One region of the Mesorhizobium sp. M0410 genome, then DNA from elsewhere that is predicted to be linked to it. Evidence: predicted binding sites of a transcription regulator. Region 1 holds the regulator's gene; each other region holds the start of a gene.
What was found. Region 1 encodes PhoB, which activates phosphate uptake and scavenging genes when phosphate is short. Its sites were predicted from a motif close to TGTCATNNANCTGTCAT; they were not measured.
Positions count from the first base shown of each region.

Region 2: NKI63_RS17095 (ceramide glucosyltransferase) is a predicted target of PhoB. The motif match lies at 2,448-2,464, and genes of this name have one in related genera.
Region 3: NKI63_RS28680 (RNA degradosome polyphosphate kinase) is a predicted target of PhoB. The motif match lies at 2,140-2,156, and genes of this name have one in related genera.

Region 1 covers NZ_JAMYRN010000005.1:195,678-199,850, forward strand. Annotated here, with positions in the region: gene pstB (phosphate ABC transporter ATP-binding protein PstB) at 1-468, shown strand, start outside; gene phoU (phosphate signaling complex protein PhoU) at 501-1,208, shown strand; gene phoB (phosphate regulon transcriptional regulator PhoB) at 1,225-1,914, shown strand; gene NKI63_RS09080 (ROK family protein) at 1,924-3,168, opposite strand; gene xylF (D-xylose ABC transporter substrate-binding protein) at 3,454-4,173, shown strand, end outside.
Region 2 covers NZ_JAMYRN010000010.1:138,788-142,960, reverse strand. Annotated here, with positions in the region: gene argF (ornithine carbamoyltransferase) at 1-753, shown strand, start outside; gene NKI63_RS17105 (Hsp33 family molecular chaperone) at 931-1,941, shown strand; gene apaG (Co2+/Mg2+ efflux facilitator ApaG/CorD) at 1,948-2,340, opposite strand; gene NKI63_RS17095 (ceramide glucosyltransferase) at 2,569-3,723, shown strand; gene NKI63_RS17090 (O-succinylhomoserine sulfhydrylase) at 3,759-4,173, opposite strand, start outside.
Region 3 covers NZ_JAMYRN010000034.1:21,313-25,485, forward strand. Annotated here, with positions in the region: gene NKI63_RS28680 (RNA degradosome polyphosphate kinase) at 1-2,067, opposite strand, end outside; gene NKI63_RS28685 (zinc-finger domain-containing protein) at 2,217-2,462, shown strand; gene NKI63_RS28690 (FAD-dependent monooxygenase) at 2,482-3,714, shown strand; gene NKI63_RS28695 (TIGR02117 family protein) at 3,730-4,173, opposite strand, start outside.

The DNA.
Region 1 (4,173 bases):
TTCCCGATGTCGATCTACGAGAACATAGCCTTCGGCGTCAGGCTCTACGAGAATCTCGGCAAGTCCGAGATGGACGGCCGCGTCGAGCAAGCGTTGAAGCGGGCCGCGCTGTGGAGCGAGGTCAAGGACAAGCTAAACGCCAGCGGCTTGAGCCTGTCCGGCGGCCAGCAGCAGCGGCTCTGCATTGCCCGCACCGTGGCAGTGAAGCCGGAAGTCATTCTGCTCGACGAACCGGCTTCGGCCCTCGACCCGCTGTCGACGGCCAAGATCGAGGAACTGATCGACGAGCTGCAAGCCGACTACACGATCGTCATCGTCACCCACAACATGCAGCAAGCGGCGCGCGTGTCGCGCCAGACCGCCTTCATGTATCTGGGTGAACTGGTCGAGTTCGACCGGACCGAGAAGATATTCACGTCGCCCCGCGAGAAGCGCACGCAGGACTACATCACTGGCCGCTTCGGCTGAGCCGTTCCGATCATGCATATGAGGACAGGACCATGGGCGAACACACAGTCGCTTCTTTCGACGAGGATCTCGAGCAGATCAGCAAGCTGATCCGCGACATGGCCGACCTCGCCGGTTCGATGGTCGGCGGGGCGACCAAGGCCCTGTTGAATTCCGATAACGTGCTGGCGCAACGCGTCGTCTCCGACGACGCCATCATGGATGCGCGTCAACGCGAACTGGACGATCGCGCCATCACCCTGATCGCCAAGCGCCAGCCAATGGCTCACGATCTGCGCCATGTCGTCGGAGCGATCCGCATGGCCGGCGACCTCGAACGCATCGGCGACCTTGCCAAGAATATCGCCAAGCGTGTGAGCGCGGTCGGCCTCAGCGCCACGCCGCGCGACCTATCGCATTCCATCGATGCGATGGCGCAGCTAGTGCTCATCCAGGTGCAGGGCGTCATCGAGGAGTATGCTGCAGGCGATGCGGCCGCCTTGGCCAAGCTGCGCGCCGCCGACGAGCGTATCGACGTCAAATACACGTCCGTGTTCCGCGAGCTGTTAACCTACATGATGGAAGATCCGCGCAACATCACTGCTTGCACGCATCTGCTGTTCTGCGCCAAGAATCTCGAGCGGATCGGCGACCATGTCACCAACATCGCCGAAAATGCGTATTATGTGCTGACCGGCGAACAATTGCCGGTCAATCGTCCGAAGCAGGACGAAACGACAATGTCCGCGCCGGTGACATGATGGGGGTGCCCAGCCGATGATCGCACCACGCATAATGGTGGTGGAGGACGAGGAGCCGTTGGGCGTGCTGCTCCGCTACAATCTCGAATCCGAAGGCTACCAGGTCGAGGTGGTGACACGCGGCGACGAAGCCGAGATCCGTTTGCAGGAGAATGTGCCCGACCTTCTGGTGCTCGACTGGATGATACCGGCGGTTTCCGGCATCGAGCTCTGCCGCCGGTTGCGCGTGCGCCCCGAAACCGAGCGGCTGCCGATCATCATGCTGACCGCGCGCGGCGAGGAGAGCGATCGGGTGCGCGGTCTTTCGACCGGCGCCGACGACTATCTCGTCAAACCGTTTTCGACGCCGGAATTCATGGCCAGGGTCAAGGCGCTGCTGCGGCGCGCCAAGCCGGAAGTGCTGTCCAGCGTGCTGAAGGTCGGCGACATAGTGCTCGATCGCGAATCGCACAGGGTCTATCGCAAGAAGAGCGAGATCCGGCTCGGGCCGACCGAATTCCGGCTGCTCGAGTTCATGATGCGGCATCCGGGCCGCGTCTTCTCGCGTAGCCAGTTGCTCGATAATGTCTGGGGCGAGACGATCTATATCGACGAACGCACCGTCGACGTCCATGTCGGGCGGCTGCGCAAAGCCGTCAATAACGGCCGCATGCCGGATGTCATCCGCACCATCCGCGGTGCCGGCTATGCGATCAGGGAAGATTGACCCGCCTGGTCAGGCGACGTTCTTTCTGACGCCGGGCCTCATTTGCGCGCCCGGCGCGAAAATCTCCTGGTCGACGAAGCTTAACGCCCGCATCGCGCAGCCTTCGCGGATCAGCGGCAATTCGTTCGGCTCGGTATCGAAGGAGATCGAGCCCGAGTGCTGGCCGCCGGCGGTCTGGGCGATTGCCTTGCGCAAGGCCGGCTCGATCAGATCGAAGGCAGCGGCACTGGCGCCGACCATCGCGACCGGTGCCGGATCGATCAGCGCGAACAGCGAGCCGAGACCGAAACCCAGCGCTTCGCCGGCCTTGCGGTAGGCCTCGCGTTCCGGCCCATCCTTCTCGCGCGCGCGGGCGGCCAGCGCGCGCATGTCGGCGTCGCTGACGTCGGCGATAGGTTCGCTGTCTTCGCTCATCTGCCTGGCGTTGCGCCAGATGGCATAGTTGCCGGCATAGGCTTCGATGCAGCCGCGCCGCCCGCAACGGCAGAGCGCGCCGCCCGGACGATGGATCATGTGGCCAAATTCGCCGCCCGAGGAATGCGTCCCGGTGAACAGTTCGCCCTTCAGCACAAGCCCCATACCGATGCCATGCGAAAGCAGGATGGCGATGAAGTCGTCGCGATAGCGATCCGGATTGCGCCAGCGCAAAGCCACCGCCATCATATTGCAGTCGTTCTCCACCGTGGCCGGGATGCCGAATTCGTCCTCCAGCATGTCGGCAAAGGCGATGTCGGTCTGCGGCGTGATCGGCGACCACAGCATGGCGCGTGCAGGGGAGTCGGTAATGCCCTGAATCGCCAGGGCGATGCGGGCGACACTGCGGACGTCAAGGTCTGGGTCCTCAAGCCGGCGCCGGACGATGGCCATGCATTCGCGGATCAGCTCGTCGCGCGGCATGGTCAGCGTGTCCAGCCGGCGCTGTTCCTCGGCGACCACCTGTCCCGCATAGTCGATAATGGCGGCCGACAGGAAATTCAGTGACAACACCACGGTCAGCACCGCCGCCGCTTCCGGGTTGAGGGCGAGGCCGACCTGCGGACGACCCCGTTTCAACGAAACGGGCTCACTTGCCTTGCTCTCGGCGAGGATGCCTTCCCGTATCAGGTCGGAGGAGATCGCCGATATGGTCGAATGACTGAGGCCGGTGGTGGCTGCGATCTCCGTACGCGATGGCTGGCCAGCCCGGCGCACCGCCGAGATCACCATCGCCCGGTTGCGCCGGCGCAAATCGTCGTGGCGGATTCCGACCGACATCGTTTTGCTTTCCTCCCGGTTGCCGCGGCCGCTCATGAACCGGAAGCCGTCGGTAATGTCCGACAAATAGTGTCAGATGCGGCAAATAGTGTCAGATGCAGGTGGCGCTGTCATCGTTTATTCCGACGCTCGAAAAAACTCGCAGAGTCATCAAAATCCATCACAATCGATGTTGACAGCAGCCGGAGATCGGGCCAGTATTTTTTCGAGGCTCGAAAAAATTAGAGCTTCTAAGCTGGTCTTTGAGCCAATTGGTCACGCCGTACGCGGCGCAGGGAGGATATGATGAAGAAATTCACGACCGCCATTCTGGCGGGTGTCGCCATCACGCTGGCGCTGGCGTCGGTGGCGCAGGCGAAAGACAAGGTCATCGGCGTTTCCTGGTCGAACTTCCAGGAAGAGCGCTGGAAGACCGACGAGGCCGCAATGAAGGCGGCCATCGAGGCCGCCGGCGACAAGTATATTTCCGCCGACGCACAGTCCAACCCCGGCAAGCAGCTCACCGACGTCGAGAGCCTGATCTCGCAGGGTGCCAATGCGCTGATCATCCTGGCACAGGATGCCTCGGCCATCGGGCCGGCCGTGCAGAAGGCACTGGACGAAGGCATCCCCGTCGTCGGCTATGACCGGCTGATCGAGAACAAGGACGTGTTCTATCTGACCTTCGACAACAAGGAAGTCGGCCGCATGCAGGCCCGCGAAGTCTTCAAGGTGAAGCCGGAAGGCAACTACGTCTTCATCAAGGGTTCGGGTTCCGATCCGAATGCCGATTTCCTGTTTGCCGGTTCGATGGAGGTGCTGAAGGAGGCCATCGACAGCGGCAAGATCAAGAATGTCGGCGAGGCCTATACGGACGGCTGGCTGCCGGCCAACGCTCAGAAGAATATGGAACAGTTCCTGACCGCCAACGACAACAAGGTCGATGCCGTGGTCGCGGCCAATGACGGCACCGCCGGTGGCGTCGTCGCCGCGCTGACAGCACAAGGGTTGGCCGGATCGGTTCCG
Region 2 (4,173 bases), on a different contig from region 1:
ACGCGCACGCGCGTATCGTTCGACGTCGGCATGCGGCAGTTGGGTGGCGAGACGATCATGCTGACCGGCACCGAGATGCAGCTTGGCCGCTCGGAGACCATTGCCGACACGGCCAAGGTGCTGTCGCGCTATGTCGATGCCATCATGATCCGCACCACCTCGCATGACCGGCTGTTGGAACTGACGGAAAACGCTACGGTCCCCGTCATCAACGGGCTGACCGACGAGACCCATCCCTGCCAGCTGATGGCCGACATCATGACCTTCGAAGAGCACCGCGGTCCGGTGGCCGGCAAGACGATCGCCTGGACCGGCGACGGCAACAACGTGCTGCATTCGCTCCTGGAGGCATCTGCGCGGTTCCAATTCAAGCTGAACGTCGCCGTGCCCGAGGGCAGCGAACCGGCTCAGAAGCATGTCGACTGGTCGAAAGCCAATGGCGGCAAGCTGAAATTCACCCGCTCGCCCGAGGAGGCCGTTCACGAGGCCGACTGCATCGTCACCGACTGCTGGGTGTCGATGGGCCAGGAGCACCGTGCCCGCGGCCACAATGTCTTCCTGCCCTATCAGGTCAATGCGGCACTGATGGCGAAAGCCAAGCCGGACGCGCTGTTCATGCACTGTCTGCCGGCGCATCGCGGTGAGGAGGTTACCGACGAGGTCATCGACGGACCGCATTCTGTGGTGTTCGATGAGGCCGAGAACCGGCTCCATGCCCAGAAGGCGGTCCTGGCCTGGTGCCTGGGCGCTTGATACGGGCCGCGATGATCCGGGCCGGCCTGATCTGCGCCGCCTTGATCCGGGCCGCCTTGATCTGGGCCGCCTTGATCCGGGAGTGGGTGGTGCCTATCTCAGGCGCATCACGCAAATCGAGCGCGTCTCGTCGCATGCGCCCCGGAGGGCGGCATCGCCGCGCCCCGGAGCTTTGTCATGTTGGAAACTCATCAATTGGCTGAACATAAACCCAAGCTCGGCGAATTCGGCTACGCCGGCGACGATCATGTCTTGCCGTTCGAGGTCGGCCCGCTCGACGTGCGCGGCCGCACCGTCCAGCTCGGGCCGATGCTCGACGCCATTCTCAGCCGCCACGACTATCCCGAGCCGGTCGCCCGGCTCCTGGCCGAAGCCTGTGTGCTGACGGTACTGCTCGGAACTTCGCTGAAATTCGAGGGCAAGTTCATTCTGCAGACCCGCACCGACGGGCCGGTCGACATGCTGGTCGCCGATTTCTCCACGCCGCACGCGCTGCGCGCTTATGCCCGCTTCGATGCCGACCGGCTGCAGGCTTTGACTTCTGCCGGCGAGACGTCACCGCAGACGCTGCTCGGCAGCGGCGTCCTGGCGCTGACCATTGACCAGGGCGCTCACACGCAGCGCTACCAGGGCATCGTCCAGCTCGACGGCGTCACACTGGAAGATGCCGCACGCACCTATTTCCGCCAGTCGGAGCAGATTCCGACGGACCTCCGCCTTTCGGTTGCCAAGCTTCTGACGCCCGGCGTCGGCGGTGCCCGCGAGCAATGGCGGGCCGGTGGCCTGCTGGCGCAATTCCTGCCGCAGTCGGCGGAGCGTATGCGCGTACCCGACCTTCCCGGTGGCGACGGCGATCCGCGTGAGGAAATCCATGACCCGACCGACAATTCCTGGCAGGAGCTGCTGGCGCTGCTTGGTACCATTGAACCGACCGAGCTGATCGATCCGACGATCGGCGCCGAACGGCTGCTTTACCGGCTTTTCCACGAGCATGGCGTCCGCGTGTTCGGCGGCGTGCCGGTCGCCGACCAGTGCTCATGCTCGAGGGAGAAGATCCGCGGCATTCTCGAAGGCTTTTCCGCCGAGGAGATCAGGGACAGCACCGAGGATGGCAGCATTCACGTCGCCTGCGAATTCTGCTCGAAGCAATATGACTTCGACCCGGCGGAGTTTGCAGCGGCTGGATGACGGCCCTCAATTGACGGTGCGCCGCGTGCCCGGCAAATCGAGCGAGAAGGCGGGGATGGCGACGTCGAACGTCTCGCCCCGCTTGTTGCGCATTGTGTAGTGCCCGACCATGATGCCGGACGGGGTCGAGAGCGGGCATCCGGACGTATACTGATAGCTGTCGCCGGGGTTGAGTCCGGGTTGCTCGCCGACGACCCCGGTGCCGCGCACTTCCTCGACTTTGCCGGTACCGTCGGTGATGTGCCAGTAGCGTGAAAGAAGCTGCACGAACTCATCCGACTGATTGTCGATGGTCACCTGGTAGCCCCAGACATAGCGGTTTTGCGGCGGATCGGAGTGATCCTCCAGATAGAACGGCCTGACCTGCACTTCGATGTTGCGGGTGACGGCGCTGTACATAAACTGCTCCAAAGCAATGTAGATGGAACTTTCGATGCTCAGCGCAGTTTGGTCAACGATGCGCAGCATCTTCTTGCCCGATCTCAAGCGCAGGTGCCGAAAAACAATGTCATTTGAGTGACACATGACAATGATGGTGTGCAGGCTTGTGCCGGACGACTCAGCGTTCTGTCGAATTGTTGAAAACGGCTGTCATGCGGCCGGCATTTCTGGAGTGACCAGATCTCGATGGAACCGACATACGCAGCCGCCCTCCTTTCCATAGCCCTCCTTCTTTCAAATCTCGCCAGCATCCTGTTAGCTTCGCAGAAGCTGAAGCGACCAGCCAGTATTGCACCGCCCGCGGCCAACGCGCCGCCGGTATCGATCGTCATCCCGGCGCGCGGCGTCGAGCCGTTTGCCGAAGAGACGCTGGAGCGCGCCTTCTCACTCGACTGGCCGCGCTACGAACTCATCTTCTGTGTCGCCCATGCCGACGACCCGGTGGTCAAGCCGATCACCGCCGCAATGGCGCGCTTTCCAGCTATTCGCGCCCGCCTTCTGGTCGGTGACGACCGCATCAGCGGCAATCCAAAACTCAACAATTGCGTGAAGGGTTGGGAGGCGGCGCGTTATCGCTGGGTCATCCTTGCCGATTCCAACGTGCTTATGCCGAGCGACTACGTCCAGTACCTGATGGCGGCGTGGCGGCACGACACTGGCCTCGTCTGCTCGACGCCGATCGGCTCGCGGCCGGACGGCTTCTGGGGGGAGGTCGAATGCGCCTTTCTCAACACGCTGCAGGCACGCTGGCAGTACGCTGGAGAGGCGCTCGGCCTCGGCTTCGCCCAGGGTAAGAGCATGTTGTGGAACAAGCCAATGCTCGATGCCAATGGCGGCATCCGCGCGCTTGCCGCCGAGATCGCCGAGGACGCCGCCGCGACCAAGCTGGTCAATGGGCTCGGACTGCGGGTCAATCTTGTCGCCTCTCCCTTCGAACAGCCGCTCGGCCGGCGCACGCTTGGCGAGATCTGGTCACGGCAGGCGCGCTGGGCGCGGCTGCGCCGCGTCACCTTTGCACTGTTCTTTGCCCCCGAAATCCTGATCGGCGCGGCACCGCCGCTAGTGCTTGCACTGATCGCTGCGGCTGACGCCGGCGTCAGCCTGCCGGCAACCGCCATCGCCGTGCTGGTCGCGGCCTACCTGCCGGAATGCGCCTTGGCCTCGGCCAAGGGATGGCACCTGTCGCCGCGCACGATCCCGGCGATGATGGCACGAGACCTGATGCTTCCCGCCATTTGGGCGCGCGGATGGCTGAGCGGCGCCGTCGACTGGCGCGGCAACGTGATGACTATCCAGACAAAGACTGTCGCGGAGCTGGAAGAGACCCCGTCCGGCGCCTGATCGGCACGTCCCCGCTGCCTCTGTTCGGCCCGCCCTTATCCGGCAACTCTCAGTGCCTGCTCGATGTCTTCGAGCAGGTCGTCGGCGTCCTCAAGGCCGACTGACAGCCTGAGCGTTCCCGGTCCGATGCCGAGCTCGGCGCGGGCTTCATCAGTCAAGTTCTTGTGTGTGGTCGTCGCCGGATGGGTGATCAGGCTCTTGGCGTCGCCGAGATTGTTGGAAATCAGCACGACGTCGAGTGCGTTCTGGAAGGCAAAGGCCGCCTGCTTGCCGCCCTTCACATCGAAGCAAATCAGCGTCGAGCCGCCTGACATCTGCTTCTTGACCACGGCCGCTTGCGGGTGGTCGGCGCGGCCGGGATAGATGACGCGGGCGATTTGCGGGCGCTCGGCCAGGAAATCCGCGATGCGGCCGGCACTTTCCGTCTGCTGGCGTACGCGTAGCGGCAGC
Region 3 (4,173 bases), on a different contig from region 1:
CTCGCCCTCTTCCAGCACGACGCGCCGGGAGGTTCCATCAGCCAATACGTCGAAACTTTGCTGGTTGTCCATGATGTTGCCGAGCATGATCTGGCCGAGCACCTGCTCATGCACAGTTGGATTGGTGATCGGCACCATGGTCTCGACGCGGCGATCGAGATTCCGCGGCATCAAATCGGCCGAGGAGATATAGACGATCGCCCCGTCCGAGGGCAGGCCGTGGCCGTTGCCGAAGCAATAGATGCGGCTGTGCTCGAGGAAGCGGCCGACGATCGACTTCACCCTGATGTTCTCCGATAGGCCGGGCACCTGCGGTCTCAGGCAGCAGATGCCGCGCACGACGAGATCGATCTCGACGCCGGCGCGGCTGGCATCGTAGAGGGCATCGATGACGATCGGGTCGACCAAGGCGTTCATCTTCATCCAGATGCGGGCCGGTCTGCCCTCCAGCGCGTGGCTGATCTCATCCGAAATGTGCTGGAGGATGCGGTCGCGCAGCGTGAACGGCGAGATGGCCAGCCGCATCTGCTCGGCCGGCTCGGCATAGCCGGTGATGAAGTTGAACAACTGGGCGACATCGCGCGCGATTGTCGGGTCCGTGGTGAAGAAGGACAGATCGGTGTAGATGCGGGCGGTGACCGGGTGGTAGTTGCCGGTGCCGAGATGCACGTAATTGCGCAGCCTGCCGTCCTCGCGCCGCACGACCAGCGACATCTTTGCGTGGGTCTTCAGTTCGAGAAAGCCAAAGACGACCTGGACGCCGGCGCGCTCGAGGTCGCGCGCCCAGCGGATGTTGGCCTCCTCGTCGAAGCGCGCCTTGAGCTCGACCAGCGCCGTCACCGACTTGCCGGCTTCCGCCGCATCGACCAAAGCCCGTACGATCGGGCTGTCGTTGGAGGTGCGGTAGAGCGTCTGCTTGATCGCCACCACTTCCGGGTCGGCCATTGCCTGGCGCAGAAACTGCACCACCACGTCGAAGGATTCGTAAGGGTGGTGGACGATGATATCCTTCTCGCGGATCGCGGCAAAACAGTCGCCGCCATGCTCGCGGATGCGCTCGGGAAAGCGCGGATTGTAAGGCGTGAACTTCAGATCGTCGCGGGCGACGGCGACGATCTCCGAGATCTGGCTGAGCGCCAGCGGACCGGTGAGCACGCTGATCCGGCTGGCCGAGACGCCGAGCTCGCCGGCGACGAAATCGCGCAATTCGGCCGGCATCGACCTGTCGAACTCGATGCGGATGACCGAGCCGCGGCGTCGCCGCTTCAGCGCCGTCTCGAACAGCCGCACCAGATCCTCTGATTCTTCCTCGACCTCGATATCGCTGTCGCGGATGATGCGGAACGTGCCGGAGCCCTTGACCTCATAGCCGGGAAACAGCTTGCCGATATAGAGACTGACCGCCTCTTCGAGTGGAATGAAGCGGACATGATGCTTGCGATCCGGCAAACGGATGAAGCGCCTCAGCGCCACCGGCAGGCGCAAAAGCGCGCTCATTTCCTCGCCGTTCTTGCGGTGGCGCAATTGCAGCGCCATCGAGAAACCGAGGTTGGGAATGAACGGGAACGGATGCGCCGGGTCGATCGACAGCGGGGTCAGGACCGGAAATACCTGCTCCTGGAAATGGTCCTCGAGCCAGGTCTTCTCGTCCTTGGTCAGCGCATCGCGGGTGATGCTTTCGATGCCTTGTTTGTCGAGCAGCAGCATCAGCGCCGAAAGGCTGTTCTGCTGGTCCTCCTGCAGGCGCTCGACCTCGCGCAGCAATTGTTCGAGCTGCTGCTCGGGAGTGCGCCCATCCGGGCTCTTCAGCACGATGCCCTCGCGCACCTGGCCGGCAAGACCGGCGACGCGGACCATGAAGAACTCGTCGAGATTGGCTGCCGATATCGACAGGAAGCGAACGCGCTCGAGCAGCGGATGATTGGCGTTCAGCGATTCTTCGAGCACGCGCCGGTTGAATTGCAGCCAGGAAAACTCGCGGTTGACGAAGCGGTCGGGGTTGCCGCCTTCGCGGCTCGCCGCCTCGACGGTGATGAATTCGCTCTGCACCGGCTTCAGTTCGTTCATGGTTTCCGCTCTTCCCACACCGTTCGACGACCACAGCCTTAACCGGCTTAACTTATCCTCTGACAGGCTTTTGCGACAGTTTCATTTCATCGATCTTGCAAAGAGATGGGTTATGATCCAGATGCAATCGACAAGATCAGGAGACGACGATGGCAGGCGGTTCCATTCCCCATTTCCAGAACGATGCGGGCTATCCGGCAATCGACATCGGCGTCAAGGAATTCATGTGCACCGGCGCCAATCCGCCTTTCGACCACCCGCATGTATTTCTCGATATGGGCGACGACAATGAAAAAGTCTGCCCCTATTGCTCGACGCTCTATCGCTATTCGCCCAAGCTGAAGGCATTGGAAACGCAGCCGCCGGGCTGCCTCTATATCGACCAGGCCGCCTGATTCTTCCGCGACAAGCCTGATGCGAGAAACGCAGTCCCGGCAGGTGGTCATCGCCGGGGCGGGCGTCGCCGGACTGACCGTGGCACTGGCCTTCGCCGAGCGCGGCTATCGGACAAAACTGTTCGAACAGGCGCAGCACCTCGAGGCTGCCGGTGCCGGCATCCAGCTTTCACCCAACGCGACATGCATCCTTCGACAATTCGGCCTACTCGATCGGCTGCTGCCGACGGCGGTGCGGCCGGAGGCGGTCGTGCTGAAGGATGCCGTCACGCTGCGCGAGCTGGCGCGCGTACCGCTTGGCCAGGCGGCTGAAACGCGCTGGGGAGCACCCTATCTCGTCGCCCACCGCGCCGACCTGCAGTCAGCGCTGATGGCGCGGATAGCCGAGCGCTCCGAGGTCGAGCTTGTCACTGGTGCCCGCGTCGGCGGCGTCGCAACCGGACCGAATGGCATCACCGCAACAGTCGAGATTGCCGGCACGACCATCGAAGCCGAAGGATCGTTGCTGGTCGGAGCCGATGGCGTCTGGTCGTCGGTGCGAGAAACGCTCGCCCGCAAGGCGGCCGATTTCCGGAGAAGCCGCTTCTCGGGCGAGCTTGCCTGGCGCGCAACGGTGGCCGCGGACAGCCTCGCCGGACAAGCCTTCAGGGTGATCGGAGCGCCCGATTGCGTTACCGCATTCCTCTATCCAGGCTTCCATATGGTCGCCTATCCGGTCAGCCGTGGCGCGGTCTTCAACCTCGCGGCCTTCACCAAGGGCGAGCGCATCGCCGAGAACTGGTCGGGGCATGCCGACCCCGCCATCCTCGCCAACGCCATGCGCGGTACCGCGCCGGCGCTGGTCCGTCTGGCGAGCGAGGCCGCGCCATGGACGGCATGGCCGATCCATACCGTCGAGCAGCGGCGGTGGACGACGCCGGAGGGCATAGCGCTGATTGGCGATGCGGCGCATGCGATGACGCCGTTTGCCGCACAGGGAGCGGCGATGGCGATCGAAGACACGGTAACCCTTGCCGGTTTCGTTGCCAGCTCGCCTGCCGACCTCAGCAGCGCGCTTGTCGCCTGGGAACAGGCGCGGCGGCCGCGCGTATCCCAGGTCGCCCGCCGCGGCGCCCTCAACCGCCTCGCCTGGCATGCGGCCGGGCCGGTGGCGATGGCCCGCAACCTGTTCCTGGCGATGCGCTCACCCGAAAAACTCGCCGCTGATCTGGACTGGCTCTATGGCTGGCGGGCGGACGCTCGGCGGTCCTAAGTCATCGGAGCCTTGTCAATTGTAAAGCCGCATCGACAGGCTAAGCGAGGCCGGCAGCGGGTTCCACCAGCCGGTGCGCAGGCCGGCGGTGCGCAGTGCCGCCGCCGCCCAGGTGTTGCAGCCGACCAGCGCGTTGAAATGGCCATTGGCTTCGAAGAAACGATCGAAACGGGAGTAGGCCGCATCCTCGATCGGCATGGCCCCGTTCGGTCCCTGCTGAAAACTCGCTGCAATGAAATCGAGCAGCGCCGCAAAGCGTTCCTCACTTACGTCGAAGCCGGCGACGTCGGGATGCGGCTCGGCGATTTCGCCTGAAATGTCGACATGCATCACCGAGGCATCGACGGTCAGCGCCTTCATCACCGGCACTGCCTTCAGTTCCGACCAGGTCGGCGTCTCGAGATAGAAGGCGCGGCCGCCCCAGCCGAAGACGATGTAGCGGACCTCCGCCATGTCGGC